3 regions of the Aliisedimentitalea scapharcae genome follow, and region 3 is predicted to be linked to each of the others. Evidence: riboswitches for the same ligand, from Rfam matches in the RefSeq annotation. Region 3 holds a riboswitch; each other region holds the start of a gene.
The links. A riboswitch is a leader RNA that binds a small molecule or an ion and turns the genes downstream of it on or off. The one in region 3 is predicted to bind cobalamin.
Positions count from the first base shown of each region.

Region 1: linked by a shared signal. The riboswitch ahead of QEZ52_RS04060 (hypothetical protein) and the one ahead of QEZ52_RS06955 (energy-coupling factor ABC transporter permease) in region 3 are both predicted to bind cobalamin.
Region 2: linked by a shared signal. The riboswitch ahead of QEZ52_RS18185 (CbtB domain-containing protein) and the one ahead of QEZ52_RS06955 (energy-coupling factor ABC transporter permease) in region 3 are both predicted to bind cobalamin.

Region 1 covers NZ_CP123584.1:865,498-870,581, forward strand. Annotated here, with positions in the region: gene QEZ52_RS04050 (DNA polymerase III subunit gamma/tau) at 1-1,724, opposite strand, end outside; gene QEZ52_RS04055 (protein-tyrosine phosphatase family protein) at 1,902-2,450, shown strand; gene QEZ52_RS04060 (hypothetical protein) at 2,457-2,861, opposite strand; cobalamin riboswitch at 2,964-3,180, opposite strand; gene QEZ52_RS04065 (TetR/AcrR family transcriptional regulator) at 3,199-3,780, opposite strand; gene QEZ52_RS04070 (alpha/beta fold hydrolase) at 3,861-4,727, shown strand.
Region 2 covers NZ_CP123584.1:3,913,444-3,918,527, forward strand. Annotated here, with positions in the region: gene QEZ52_RS18180 (DUF5928 domain-containing protein) at 1-1,192, shown strand, start outside; cobalamin riboswitch at 1,366-1,571, shown strand; gene QEZ52_RS18185 (CbtB domain-containing protein) at 1,604-1,780, shown strand; gene QEZ52_RS18190 (CbtA family protein) at 1,785-2,486, shown strand; gene QEZ52_RS18195 (hypothetical protein) at 2,583-3,110, shown strand; gene QEZ52_RS18200 (DUF1636 family protein) at 3,268-3,657, opposite strand; gene QEZ52_RS18205 (DUF1523 family protein) at 3,630-4,274, opposite strand; gene QEZ52_RS18210 (hypothetical protein) at 4,287-4,556, opposite strand; gene QEZ52_RS18215 (DUF6638 family protein) at 4,558-5,084, opposite strand, start outside.
Region 3 covers NZ_CP123584.1:1,479,718-1,484,801, reverse strand. Annotated here, with positions in the region: gene cobM (precorrin-4 C(11)-methyltransferase) at 1-288, shown strand, start outside; gene QEZ52_RS06965 (cobyrinate a,c-diamide synthase) at 288-1,595, shown strand; gene cobA (uroporphyrinogen-III C-methyltransferase) at 1,598-2,323, shown strand; cobalamin riboswitch at 2,354-2,575, shown strand; gene QEZ52_RS06955 (energy-coupling factor ABC transporter permease) at 2,632-3,309, shown strand; gene cobF (precorrin-6A synthase (deacetylating)) at 3,396-4,148, shown strand; gene QEZ52_RS06945 (glutamine amidotransferase) at 4,211-4,945, shown strand; gene QEZ52_RS06940 (FAD-binding dehydrogenase) at 5,046-5,084, shown strand, end outside.

The DNA.
Region 1 (5,084 bases), 610 kb from region 3:
ACTTCAGCCAGAATGTCCTGTGCGGATCGAATTTCCTTGATCCGGGCCTTGGGGAAGTTGACCAGAACGGCCTGCACTAGCGGGTGTTCTTCAGCTTCTGCGCGCAATGCGTTTTCGGCGGCGTCTTCGCGTTCGCGAATGGTGTCACCACCGCCCTGATTGACCACGATGACAGCCCAGCGGTTTCCAGTCCATCGTTGCAACTGTGCCCCGAGCCTTTGTGACAGATCAGCAGGGGCATCTTCGGTAGGTTGAAATTCTACGCGGCCGGGCTGGTACGAGGCCAAACGCACATAGCTTTCGACTTGGGCCAGCAATACGCCATCTCGATGTTTGCGGATCAATTCGATGACATGTTCGAAGGTGGGATAGCGGGCCAGAGCCAAGGCCGGATCGCCCGCCAATTCCGCCATGGGTGCGCCCGATCCGGAAGCACCAGGTGTAACACTGCTTGCGGCGGGTCCGCCGGCCGGCAGGTTGCCCATAGCAGACTGGGAGGAATATCCGCCATTGCCCCCAGGTGCAGCCATGCCGCCACCTGGATTCGGGGGGGGCGGAGGCGTGTCCTGCAGTCGGCGGATCAGCTCTTCGGGGCTGGGCAGGTCGGCCACATGGGTCAGGCGGATCACTGCCATTTCAGCTGCCATCATGGCGTTAGGCGCAGCGGCGACTTCCTCTAGGGCCTTGAGCAGCATCTGCCACATCCGTGTAAGAACCCGCATGGGCAGAGCTTCGGCCATCTGGCCGCCCCGGGCGCGTTCGTCGGGAGAGATCGTGGGATCTTCGGCGGCATCTGGGGTGATTTTGACCACAGACACCCAATGGGTGATTTCGGCCAGATCCCGCAGCACTGCCAACGGGTCGGCCCCTTCGGCGTATTGCGACCCCAGTTCAGTAAGCGCCCCGGCAGCATCGCCGCGTAGGATCATATCCATCAGGTCCAACACCCGGCCCCGGTCGGCCAGCCCCAGCATGGCCCGGACCTGATCGGCAGAGGTTTCGCCAGCTCCATGTGAAATGGCCTGATCCAGAAGCGATGTCGCGTCTCGGGCCGAACCTTCGGCGGCCCGCGTGATCAACGCCAACGCATCTTCTGCGATCTCGGCGTTTTCTGCGGCGGCTATCTTGCGCATCAGGGCGATCATGTCTTCGGGTTCGATGCGACGCAGGTCGAACCGCTGACACCGCGAGAGCACCGTGACGGGGACTTTGCGGATTTCGGTGGTGGCAAAGATGAACTTCACATGCGCAGGGGGCTCTTCCAGCGTCTTGAGCAGCGCGTTGAACGCACTGGTCGACAGCATGTGAACTTCGTCGATAATATAGATTTTGTAGCGAGCCGAGGCCGCGCGATACCGCACCGAGTCGATGATCTCACGGATGTCGCCCACACCGGTGCGGCTGGCAGCGTCCATTTCCATGACGTCGACATGGCGTCCTTCCATGATCGCCGTGCAATGTTCGCATTGTCCGCAGGGTTCGGTTGTCGGGCCGCCGGTCCCATCGGGACCGATACAGTTCATTCCCTTGGCGATGATCCGTGCTGTCGTGGTTTTGCCGGTGCCCCGGATCCCGGTCATGATGAATGCCTGGGCAATCCGGTCCGCAGCAAAGGCATTCTTGAGTGTGCGCACCATCGCGCTTTGTCCGACCAGGTCGGCAAAGGTTTCAGGGCGGTATTTGCGGGCCAGCACTTGGTACTGGCTGGCGGTGTGATCAGTCATGCAATGCTCGCGCCGGGATTCGTGAGGTCAGGGTCGCCGCTCAGGGTACGGCGGTAGGCCCGTGACGTCCACCGGTCATAGGGGCCAAATGCCCGGTCTGCCGATTTCTCTTTGGGATCTCGCAAAGCTGCTGCACTATTGGCTCCCAAGGAGGCGATAGCAGGCTTGAGGCGACACATGCAGGCACAGGACAGTCAAGACGGTTCCCCGGATGCTGGCCACACAGGGCTGGTCATCCATGCGATTTCGGTCGCAGATGGGATTCTTGCGATCACCCAGCTGCCAGGGGCTTCGGGGTGTTACCAGACCGATATGAACCATATTCGTGAATGGAGACCGGGCCTGGTGATTTCAATGACCACTTATACGGAAATGGAGGCGGTCGGGGCGTCGGCCCTGGGGCAGGACGTGCAGCGTGCAGCCAGCCGCTGGGCGCATCTTCCGGTCGAAGATTTCGGTGCGCCGGGCCCCGGTTTTCTGGCCCGCTGGCCCGAGATCAGCCATATGGCCCGCAAGGCGCTGGTCGGTGGGGGGCGCGTGCTGGTGCATTGCAAGGGTGGGTGTGGCCGGTCCGGCATGGTTGCGCTGCGGTTGATGATTGAATCGGGAGAGGTCCCGGCCCATGCACTGGCCCGGCTGCGCGCAGTGCGCCCGTGTGCGGTGGAAACCACCGAGCAAATGAATTGGGCGTATGGGGAGCGCAGGTTGCCCCACGCTCCGACCTGACAGGCGTCAGGGAACCGCCACCGAGAGAGCGGGCGTTGCGGGTTGAGCCGGTCGGGTTCGCGCCTGAAGCATGGCGCAGGGTGTATGCGCCGCACCGGGGGAGGCCATCGCACCGGTCATGTCAAACAATGCATCGGCAATGCGATCAAGCGTGGCGTTCGCGGTATCGCCCGAGACCCCGCAAAACAACCGGATCTGGTCCTGTGTCGCCACAAAACGCGCCGTACAGACACGATCGCAGCCCTGGACATCCGCAGATCCGTCGATTTCAAAATCAGGCGATGTGGCTGCTCCGGCGCGATGTACCGCCTGGGTCAGTCGTTTGACGATCCGCGCAGCTGCCGGACAAGGGCGTCCGGTGTGCTGGCACAAGGTTGCAGCATAAGAATACGTTTTGTCAGTCCAGATCATAGCGCCCTCCGCGCAGTTGAACGGGTGGACCTGACAGGTGTTGCGATGTGGTATTGGCGCGTTGTGCCATCATCGAACCCTGCCCAGACACCCCGTCCAGGTACAAGTTTCAGTTCCGATGGCAGGTCTCCTGACTTGCGGGTCAAAACTTCCCCGATCCTTCCCACGCCGGATCTGGCGCAGTGGTGATCATTCGGGGTCGCTCGCCGCCTACAGTTGCGGGGGCAGTCGTGGACTGGGCCCTTTTCGGGGCCGCACCACATTCCCTTTTCATCCCGGCCACGTGAGCAACGCGGGAACCATCGGGTTCATCGCTAATGCCTGCGACCCCGCAGCGTCAAGCGGATTCGAAGTGGCACATCTGGTCTGGGAGGCGGCGCAGGATATCCGAATCGCGTTGGACCCGTGCCAATTGCCAGCCACCCTGCATCAGCAAATACAGGTTCTCGGCTGATCGGTGCGCCTGTTCGGGGGATTGTCCCAGACGCAGGGCGTGTTGTTCGACCTCGGTAATCCAGCCCTGAAACAGATGTGCTGCGTGGGTGTGAAAATCTTCGTTTTCCGGCCCTTCGAACAGGGTTGCAGAGACCGGGCAACCGCTCCACTTTCCGGCGCTATCAAACAATTTGGCGAGCTTGTGACACAGAGTCGTGGCCCCCGCTGCAAATGTATCCGCAGGGTCAAAACTGCTGGCGATCAACCGCAACATCTGGTCGGATGCCCAGGTGGCCGATGCCAACGCTAAGTCGGCCTTGCCGTTGGGAAAGTGGTGATACAGCGATCCTTTGGGTGCCTTTGCTTCGACCAGCAATTCATTCAATCCAACGCCATGATAGCCCCTGTTGCGGAACAGATTGGCCGCAGCTCGGATCAGGCGATCCTTGGTCGATAGCGGTTTTGGCGGCGTAACGTCAGTCATGGTGCCAGCTTGACAGAACTGGACCGATTGGTCCAGAGAGTGAATAGACCAAACGGTCTAGTTCGAAAGCGGGGTGGAAGATGCGAGATTTGCAACCTGATGTCACGGAACAAGATGTCAGTTTTGATGCCGGTTCAAAACGCCTGCACGGCACCTTGTTCCGCCCCAAGGGCGATCCTGTTGCCGCCGTTGTCCTGAACCCGGCGACCGGCGCACCGCATGGCTTTTATCGACATTTTGCCCGTTGGTTGGTTACGGACCGCAATATGGCCTGTCTGACATATGATTACTCGGATTTTGGGGCTTCGGCTACGCGGCACCCGCGAGATTCGGATGCGACGATGTCCGATTGGGCGTTGGTTGATCAACCCGCGGCGCGGAATGCCATGCGCGATCTGCTGCCTGGCGTGCCAATTTGGGTGGTGGGACATTCACTGGGGGCGATGCTGATGCCTTTGCAAGACGGGCTTGAGGATGTGCAGCGCATGATCGGTGTCGCCAGCGGCCTGGTGCGCCACACGGACCACCCCTGGCCTTATCAGCTGTTTGCCCGGTTGTTCTGGTTTGGACATGCGCCAATGCTGGTGAAGATGCTGGGGTACCTGCCGGGGCGGGTGGTCGGTTTCAACGTGGATCTTCCATCGGGTGTCTATTGGCAGTGGCGCAGGTGGTGCACGAAACCCAAGAGTTACTTGCCAGAAATGGGGCAAGGGTTGCCGGTCGCTGATTGGTCTCGGTCAGGTGCGCCGGTCTCGCTATTTGCCTTTGACGATGACGAAACGATTCCGCCGAAATGTGTTGCCCGTCTGCAGGATGTATATGGCCCCGAAAAAACCAAGTGTACGACCGTTGTGCCGTCGGATTTTGGTCTGTCCAAAATCGGCCATATGGGGGCTTTTGCTCGTGCTTCCGCTTCCCTGTGGCCCACGTTGATTCCGCAGGCGTGATAGATCGCCAGTTCGCAATGTCAGATCTCACACAACGGTAAAGTATTTTAAAACAATAGATTGGGCGGATATTTGTCGCCGTGTTTTCGGCCAAAGAATGGACCTTCTGATGTTGCGTTTCGACAAGTCTCCAAGAAGCTGTTCAACTGACCCCGGTTTTGAGAGCCTTGCTGCAATTTGGAGATGAGAGCCACGTCTTGAGATCGCTTGCTGCCATTTCGACTGGGAGGGGGCGCTCCCCCAGACCCAAGTAGACACGACCAGAGCGCTGAATTGCCTGCACGATTTTGAGAAAAGGCGGACTCCGGCCATTCGCCGTGATTTGAACCACAGCCTGCTATGCGAACAAAGCGGACT
Region 2 (5,084 bases), 2.0 Mb from region 3:
AAGCGACTGGATAAAGACCGGGATCAAGGAAGAACGGCTGACCTATCGCCATTACTTCAATGAACGCACGCACAAGAAACTGTTCTATGCCGCATTCAATCTGCAAAAACGATTGGGTGTTTCGCGCGAGATCCCGCATGATATCCAGGTGCAAATCGGATCCCAATGGTGGTGCCTGCGTCGGCGCACGGTCGAATGGATTCTCGAATTCACCCGCACCAGAAAAGACGTCATGCGTTTCTTTCGCACAACCTGGATTCCGGATGAGACGTTTTTTCAGACGCTTGTACGCCATCTGGTACCAGAAACCGAAGTCCAGGCGCGCACACTGACGTTCCTGATGTTCACCGACTATGGAATGCCGGTGAATTTCCATAATGATCACTATGACTTGCTGCTCAGCCAGGATTTCCTGTTCGCGCGCAAGATCAGCCCCGAAGCGGTCGAGCTCAAGGCCCGACTCGGGCGACTGTATGCGGCGCATGATGTCGATTTCCAGATTTCGAACGAAGGCCGCAGCCTGTATAAATTCCTGTCCGGCAAGGGGCGGATCGGACGCCGGTTTGCCATGCGGTTCTGGGAAACGGAAAGCACGCTTGGGCGTGAACGCGAACTCCTGATCGTCGTGTGCAAGAAATGGCATGTCTCCAAACGGATCCTGGAACAAATCCGTCATGTGACCAACATTCCCTGCATTGAATACCTGTTCAACGAAGAAGGCACCCCTCTCCCCGATCTTGGGGGTATCCAGTCGTCGCTGGAAAAACGGACCCGGCATCGGCGCGCCCTGATGCGCATGTTATTTGAATATTATGAAACTGATCGGTTGCTGGTCTGCATGGACCCGTCCAATCTGGACTTGCTGCACGACTTCTTTTCGGACCGCTCCGTCACCCGGATGCTGCACGTGGAATGTGAATTCACCGATGAATATCTGATCGGGCATGCGCACCGTGTGGGGTTGGCAGGCGAACGCACGCCGCAGGCCACGCTGGAACGGCTGCTTCCCACAATCCGCAATGACATCGTGCACGAGGCCGATCGCATCCGCGATGCCGGCTTTGCCCGCCATTATCGGGTTCACCAGTCCGACAGCCCGGAAGAGAATGCGGGCAAATTCCAGGACTTCCTGACCATCCCGCCCGATCAGGCCCTGCGCCTGGCCCAAACCGACCATTTGTTCGCGGATTGACCGGCGGGTTTCTTGCCCGCGGGGGCAGAATCGCCCGCCCTCGCCCGCCGCAAAACCCGCTCCACGTCGCAAAACATCCTGCGGAATTGGCTTTGCGGCACGGCCAACAACCGCTTGGTCGCTTCCCGACCCGGAGTCTTCGCAATTGGACTTTGCAAGGGACAAGAGGATACGCTAACACTGAATGATCCGGCGCCGGATTTCGGCTGCCAAAGGGAATCCGGTGTCACGGCCGCAACGCTGTCATTCCGGAGCCGCCCCCGCGACTGTAAGCGGTGAGCGCCTGTCCAATTGCCACTTGATCCTTTTGGATCGGGGAAGGCGGGCAAAGCGCCATGATCCGCGAGCCAGGAGACCTGCCGGGTAACGAACGTACAACACCGTCGGGTGCGACGGCAAGGAGAAGACAAAATGAACGCGCAAGCGACCACCGTTTCCCAGTCCCACAGCAAAGCCGGTTTTGGCATTGCTGTTTTTGCAGCTCTGATCGGTTTGGCCATCGTGTCGATCACCGGCCACGTTCAGGCGTCGACCCTGCACGATGCAGCCCATGACGTGCGTCACGCGACCGGCTTCCCCTGCCACTAAGCTGATGTTCACACGGATTTTGACCAGCGCGTTGTTCGCTGGTGCTGCAGCAGGGCTGATAACCGCCCTGCTGCAGTTGTATTTTGTACAGCCTGTTCTGCTGCATGCCGAGCTGTACGAAGGGGGGGATCTGGTTCATTTCGGGTCGTCATCAACGGTGTCGGCGCATCAGGACGTGAGCGGTTTTGAAGCCGTGCGCGACGGGTTGAGCGTGGTCTTTACCATGCTTGTCTACTCCGGCTATGCTATGGTTCTGGTGGCGCTGATGTCCCAGGCCGAAGAGCGCGGTGCCACCATCAATGGGCGCACAGGTCTGATGTGGGGTGTCGCGGGCTTTGTCGCTGTGCATTTCGCACCCGGGTTTTCGCTTGCCCCAGAAGTTCCCGGTGTTGCCGCCGCCGACGTTGGTGACCGCCAGATCTGGTGGTTCGCCACGGTGCTGACTGCGACCCTGGCCATGTGGTTGATTGCCTTTGGCAAATCCTGGACCGCCTGGGGGGCTGCTGCGATCCTGTTGCTGGCACCGCATGTGATCGGCGCACCGGAGCCTGCGGTGTTTACCGGTCCTGTCCCAACGGAAATCGGGGCCCATTTTGCCGCACGCGCCTTTGGCGTTGGCATGGTTGCCTGGGTTCTGCTCGGATGTCTGGCCGGATACTTCTGGCAACGCGAAGGCACAGGCTCGGCCAATGGTCAGGCCGCCTAAATCGCGGATTTGACCGCCGGTCCCTATCGCTCTGCGAGCGTCGCCACTCTTTGGGGGCGCTCGTCTCATTTTTTCGGACCCCAAGGACCAAATACCATGGATCGCTCCATTCCTCTCCTGCTGATCGGCCTCGTTTTTGGTGGCGGCATCGGCTTCACCATTGCCGCCGGAAATGGGATCACTTTTGACGGCCACGACCATGGCGACCCCGGCCAGCACGGCGGCTCAACAGCACAACATGCCGACGCGACCTCTGGGAACGGATCTGGGCACGGATCCGGCCACAACCACGACGAAATGGTGTCTGTCGCGGACGACGGCGCGGCACCAACGCTGACGCTCGCCGTGCACAAGGATCCTGCCGCTGGCTGGAATCTCAACATCCAGACAGAAAATTTCCGCTTTGCACCTGAAAACGCCTCGACCGCACATGTAGAGGGCGAAGGGCATGCCCACGTTTACATAAATGGCGTCAAACTGGGCCGCTATTACGCAGATTGGCTGCATCTGTCTGCCCTGCCCAAAGGCCAGGTCGAGGTCAAAGTGACCCTGAACAGCAATGATCACAAGATGCTTGCCGTGGGTGCCACACCTTTGAGCCAGACGCTGACAATCGAGAACTGATCACTCCGCAACGTTGCCGCCCCGTGCTGCCGTCTGTCGCGCGCGATCAGGCACCGCCTGGGCCGGTTTACCGGGTCAGGCGGTGCCTGGCCCAACGGGTCCTGGCGCATCTCTGATGCGTCTGGACCGGGCGGGAGCCCCCCGGGGCTGCCCAGTCTCAGCACAGGGCCGCGATCCGCCCCTTCAGGCAAAAGCGCAACCGACCACAAGGGCGCGCATCCTCAATCCACCCCTGGGGGGCGTCCAGATAGACCCCGACCGTTTCCAGAATATCCGACCGATCCGTCTCGGGCTGAACACCTGCAAAGAAATAGGTGGCCCGCCCTGCCCCCTGCAACGCCATCGTGGTCGGGTTGGCACATCCATTCAGACACGCCTGATCGCACAGCTGAACCTGTCCCGGCCAACGCAGGTCCAGCGCCGCCTGCAACCCGTCGCGAAACGACCGGTCCGCTGCCGACTTGCAGGTCGTGCACAGCACCAGTTGCACCTGAGTTCGGATCTCTGTCATCGGGTCGCTTACTTCGACTTCCAGCTGTCCAGCCACCGACGGATCCGGCCCCGGCGTTCCGAAATCGCATCCCCCGCCGCATAAAGACTGTCTTCGACATCCTCGATCATCGGATCAATACGGGCCTGCCGGAACCGGCGCCACCGCACCCAGATCGCCCAGACAATGCCAGCGAGAATCGTCAGAAAGACGATATTGAACCAGTTGACCGGGCTGTGATCGGGCCCCGCCACAGGTTTGATCGAAATCGCATTCGGAAAGATCGACAGGAATTCATTGCGCCAGCCATAATGCATGACCGACACCCACTCGGGATCCGATTTGGTCGAAATCCGGTCATTCGCTTCGGTATACAGGTTGGCGGTGTCGAACTTGAAATAGAACGGCCAGCCCCACCCGGTATCTTCGTTGCGATAGACAATTGCCCGGTTGCTGGGCCTCACCGCCTGAATGAATTGAACGTCGCGGCTGATCAGGTTCACCGACTGATCATCCGGAACCGCCCAAAACATCCGGGTCCAGTCGTTCAGCTCCTGTCGTTCTTCATAGGTATTGACGATCCGCACCGTGTCATGACTGGGCAGCGCATAATGCAGGACTGACCCGACGGTGCCCCAGAAAAGCAGAATGATCGCCCATTTGATATAGACCATGGTTTGAGGTCCTCACATAAAATTCCGAATATAGATCAAGGCCACGATACCCGCCCACGGCACGATATAGACCCCGAGAATAAGCTTGCGGCGAAACGAGGCATCATAGCGTTTCAACCCGCGTTCAACAAAGATATCCTTGTCGCCCTTCATGGCGTCCTTCTTGTCCCAATGCGCCTCAAGCTTGCCTTTGCGCACCGACCGGGAATAGAGCGACAACCCGATATAGGCAATCGTCTGAATGAACAGCAGGACAACAAGCAGGCGAAACAGCGCAAACATCTCAACGTCTCCTTACAGCACCCCAGGGACCGACGCGGTCGATCAGGTCATCGCGACGTCCCGGCTTTGGGGGCGGCTCCGGGGTGCGGCCGCTCATGTCGGGTTCATGTCCAAACAGTGCCGCGCGCGCGCCCGCCTTGTCCACCGCATATTCCGAGGCCAGAAACTCTGCAACATAGGCTTTCTTGGGCTCGGGCCAGGTGCTGTAGGATTCGTAGAACAGGGGTTTGTGGCAAATGAACAATTGGCGGATGTCCAACGGACATAGCTCTGCCAAAAGCATATTGACCAGATCCCGATCCGGCGTGTCCGCAGCGCGCAACGTATAAAAATACCCGGGGTGATCCGAACTGACCCGCGGCCACCCGCCGCCGGTTTCCGCCCAACGGACCATGGCAGCCAACAGATCGTATTCGACCGGCAATTCTCCAACATGCGCCCGCGCCAGCCGCCGCAAATCCGATCGCGACCGCCCGGTCAGATTCAGGCCCTTGCGGCTCAACGTATCCGCGACAATGAAATCCATCT
Region 3 (5,084 bases):
GTGCATGTGCTGGACGATGTGGTCGACCGGCTGACCCCCCATTATGGTGCCGATTGCCCGGTGGCGGTGATCTGGCGGGCAACCTGGCCGGACCAGCGGGTGGTCAAGGCGACACTGGACACGTTGATCGAGGCCACCGATGGTGAACGCGGCCGCACTGCGCTGATCTTGGTCGGCCGCGCCATCGGAGCTGAGGAGTTCGACGAAAGTTGCCTGTATGCTGGCGATTATGACCGCCGCTATCGCCCCGTCGGCACCAATCCACGGTTCCCGGAAGGAGTAGAATAATGCCAGCAGGTCTGATGATTTCAGCGCCTGCATCGGGCACCGGCAAGACCACGGTCATGCTGGGTCTGTTGCGCGCTTTGGCCGACGACGGGCTGGCCGTTCAACCGTTCAAAAGCGGCCCGGACTATATCGACCCGGCGTTTCATCTGGCTGCCGCCGGACGGGCGTCGTTCAATCTGGATACCTGGGCGATGGCACCGGACCTGTTGAACGCAATTTCGGCGCAAGCTGAGGGCGCAGAAATCTGCATCGGCGAAGGGTCCATGGGTCTGTATGACGGGGTCGCCACGCGGGGCCAGACTGCGTTCGGCACCAGTGCGGAAACCGCCAAGCGCATGGGGTGGCCCGTTATTCTGGTGGTCGATGTCGGCGGACAGGCCCAATCGGCCGCCGCTACAGCGTTGGGTTTCAAAAATTACGACCCGGAATTGCCCTTTGCAGGGGTGATCCTGAACCGCGTCGCCAGCCCCCGGCACGAACGCCTGACCCGTTTGGGAATGGAGCGCGCCGGCATCAAGGTTCTGGGATCTCTGCCCCGGCGCGGTGATCTGACCCTGCCCGAGCGGCATCTGGGGCTGATTCAGGCCGTTGAACATCCCGATCTGGACGCCGCGATTGCAGGCTACGCCACTTTCCTGCGGGACAACGTCGATCTCGACGCGATCAAGGCCGCCGCCATGGCTGGGCCGGTCGAGCCCGCAACAAACGGTCTGCCAAAGCCCCCTGCCCAGCGCATTGCATTGGCACGGGATGCGGCGTTTTCCTTTACCTATCCGCACCTTCTGAAAGGCTGGCGTGATGCGGGGGCAGAAATCCTGCCGTTTTCACCGCTGGCCAATGAGGCCCCGGCGACCGATGCGGATCTGGTCTGGTTGCCCGGCGGATACCCCGAATTGCACGGCGGCACCTTGGCCGCAGCTGCGAATTTCCGTGCTGGTCTGTGCAAACATGCGCAGACCAAACCGGTGCATGGCGAATGCGGTGGATACATGGCCTTGGGCGAGGCGCTGATCGACAAACAGGGTGTGCGCCATCAGATGGCCGGTCTGCTGGGCCTGGTCACATCCTATGAAAAACGCAAGTTCCATCTGGGGTATCGCCGGGCGGTTCTGGGTGCAGGAATGCCTGGGTTTGACGCAGGTCGCGCCCTGCGTGGGCATGAATTCCACTATTCCACAATCCTGGACGAACCCGACGCCCCGCTGGCACAGGTATTTGACGCCGATGGCAACCCGGTGCCAGAAACCGGGTCGATCAAAGGCAATGTCACGGGCACTTTCTTTCACCTCATCACTGGAGAAGCGTGACGATGAGCGGCTTTGTCAGTTTTGTCTCCTCCGGGCCGGGCGATCCCGACCTGTTGACCGTCAAGGCGGTCAAATCTCTGCAACAGGCCGATGCGGTTCTGTTTGACGACCTGAGTTCCGGCCCGATCCTGAGCCATGCGCGCGAGGACGCCGATCTGGTCGGCGTTGGCAAACGCGCGGGCCGCCCGTCCCCCAAGCAGGACCACGTCAGCCAGCTTTTGGTGGACTATGCGTCCACCGGCGCGCGGGTTGTGCGGTTGAAATCCGGGGATTGCGGAATTTTCGGACGGCTCGAAGAAGAGTTGACCGCCCTGCGCGCAGCCGGGATCGAATACGAAATCATCCCCGGTGTCACAGCCGCGTCGGCCGCAGCAGCGGCGGCGGGCATCCCGCTGACCCGTCGGTTGACGGCACGGCGCCTGCAATATGTCACCGGCCACGATGTTACTGGCGAATTGCCCGAAAAACTGAACTGGGCGGCGCTGGCCGATGGCGAAGCAACAACCGTGGTCTATATGGGCAAACGCACCTTTGCCGCCCTTGCCGAACAGCTGCTGGAGCGTGGGTTGTCCGCCGACACTGCCTGTTTGTTGGCCACCGGTGTTTCGACGCCGGACCAGGCCCTGTCGCATCACACATTGGGTGATCTGCCCGCTCATTTGGCGCAGCTGGATACCAAGGCGCCGGTTTTGATCCTGTATGGAGCCTTGGCTGTTGCGGACGCGTAAGTGACGCTTGACAGACTGCGATTCCTTATGAAAACAAAGGCCATTGACGGTTCCCAGCGGTCCAAGACCAAGGGATTAAAAGGGAACACGGTGTGGTGTAGCCAAAAGGCGCCAAATCCGTGACTGCCCCCGCAACTGTGAGCGGAGAGTGTGCCCCGCCAAAGACCACTGATCGCCCCAAAGGGCGTCGGGAAGGTCGGGGCAAACTATGACCCGCGAGTCAGGAGACCTGCCGTCAGCGGTCCGGGATGGTCCCGGTCTGGTCCTGAACTTTTCGGCCGTCGGGTGAGACGGCAGGGAGACACATTATGCATATCGAACCAGGCATCGTAAACGGTGCCAAAATCACGCTGTCCTACGCAACTGCAGCCGGTGCCGCCACCTATATGGTCAAGGAAGCCGCGTCTGCCTTTGGCGTATCCGGTGCCATATCTCTGGCGGTGCGCTCGGTCATGGCGACCGCTGCGGCCTTCACCTTCTTTCAGGTGCTGCCACATTTCCCCGTCGGCGTGTCCGAGGTCCACTTTATCCTCGGGTCGACCTTGTTCCTGATCCTGGGCGCAGCCCCTGCTGCGGTGGGTCTGGCGATGGCGCTGCTGTTGCAGGGCATGTTCTTTGCGCCTACCGACCTGCCCCAGTATTTCATCAACGTCACCACCCTGTTGGTGCCGCTGTTCGCGCTGAAAGCCGTGGCAAACCGCATGATCGCGCCCGGTACAGCCTATGTTGATCTGAAATACACACAGGCCCTGGCGCTGAGCACCGCCTATCAGGGCGGCGTTGTGGCCTGGGTTGGTTTCTGGGCCTTTTACGGTCAGGGCTTTGGCGCGGAAACCATGACATCAGTGCTGACCTTTGGTGGGGCCTATATGTTGGTCGTTTTGATTGAACCCGTCGCCGATCTGGCCGTGCTGGCCGCGGCCAAGACCATGCGTGGCCTGAATGGATCCGGTCTGGTGACGCCGCGCCTCTATAACGCGGCGTAATTCAGCTTGCACACACACGGACGCGGCCCCATTACGGGGCCGTGTTTGTTTTTGGCACATGATTGTTTTGGCAAGGGCTCTGACAGATGATCGAACTCACCCTGATCGGAATCGGCACCGGCAACCCCCAGCATCTGACGTTGCAGGCGGTGGACGCGCTGAACGCGCAGGATCTGATCCTGATCCCCAACAAGGGCGCGGGCAAGGATGATCTGGCTGGTTTGCGGCGTCAGATCTGTGACCGGGCGATCCGGGGCGCTGGTCCGCAGATCATCGAATTCGACCTGCCCATCCGAAACGAGGCCACCACCGATTATCGCCGGCGGGTCGATGATTGGCATGATGCCATTGCCGAAATCTGGTGGCAGAACATCACCGCCAACCTGCCGGATACCGGTGGCAAGGTGGGGTTTCTGGTCTGGGGCGACCCGTCGCTCTATGACAGCACCATGCGAATCGCCGACCGGTTGCTGACCCGGGCCGCGTTCACCATATCGGTCATCCCCGGCATCACGTCGATCCAGGCGCTGACCGCCGGGCACGCGATCCCGCTGAACGAAATCAATGGACCTGTTGTGATCACCACAGGCCGTCAATTGCGCGATCACGGCTGGCCTGAGGGGGCAGATACCGTTGTGGTGATGCTGGACGGGACCTGTTCCTTCCAGACCCTTGATCAGGACGGCGTTCAGATCTGGTGGTCAGGTTTTGCCGGAATGCCCGAAGAGATCACCCTGTCTGGCCCCTTGTCCGAGGTCTGTCAGACGATCATCGACACCCGCGCACAGGCGCGCGCCGATCACGGCTGGATCATGGATATCTATCTGCTGCGCCGGTGAAATGTCGCGGGGGCCCTGCGCACCCTTGTGCATGAATACCCGGTTGGCCTAAACCAACGGCCATGAAGCCATTTCTGATCCTGCAATTGCGCCCCGAAACCGACGCCGCCGATGCGGAGTTTGCCTCTATCCTGAACCGATCCGGCCTGACGGCTGAACGCTGTCACCGGGTGCGATTGGATTGCGAAGAGTTGCCCGCTGGGCTGGATGTGCGCGATTACGCCGGTGTGATTGTCGGCGGCGGCCCAGGCTGTGTCAGCGACGATCCCGCGAAAAAATCCCCGATGGATGCGCGGATCGAAGAGACCGTGCTGGGGCTGATGCCGCAGATCACCGCATTGGATCACCCATTCATGGGCTGCTGTTACGGTCTGGGCATTCTGGCCGCGCATCTGGGCGGCGACGTGTCCAAGGCACAATACGGCGAACCGGTCGGCCCATCCGATTGCACCCTGACCAAGGACGCGCAAAACGATCCGCTCACAACGGGGTTACCCGTCGCGTTCGAAGCCTTTGTCGGCCACAAGGAAGCGGTGCAGGCGCTGCCGCCGGGCTGTGTGCATCTGGTGGCCTCGGCCCCCTGCCCGTTCCAGATGGTGCGGTTTGGCGAAAACGTCTATGCCACCCAGTTCCACCCCGAAGCCGATGCCGCCGATTTTGAACAGCGCATCCGGATCTATTCCGGTCACGGCTATTTCCCGCCCGAACAGGCGGATGAACTGATCACCCAATGCCACGCCGCCGAGGTGACGGTGCCGGGCGAAATCCTGCGCCGATTTGCCCAGCGTTATGGGTGATGCCGCCGGGTGACCAAACGGCACGAACCGCCCGCACAGGTTGCCTGAGTGGCCGCGACACGGCTAGGCTGATCCGGCAGATATGCCAAAGGAGCAGCGCGTGCCCCATCAAAACGGTCAAATCAACAGCGCCGATGTC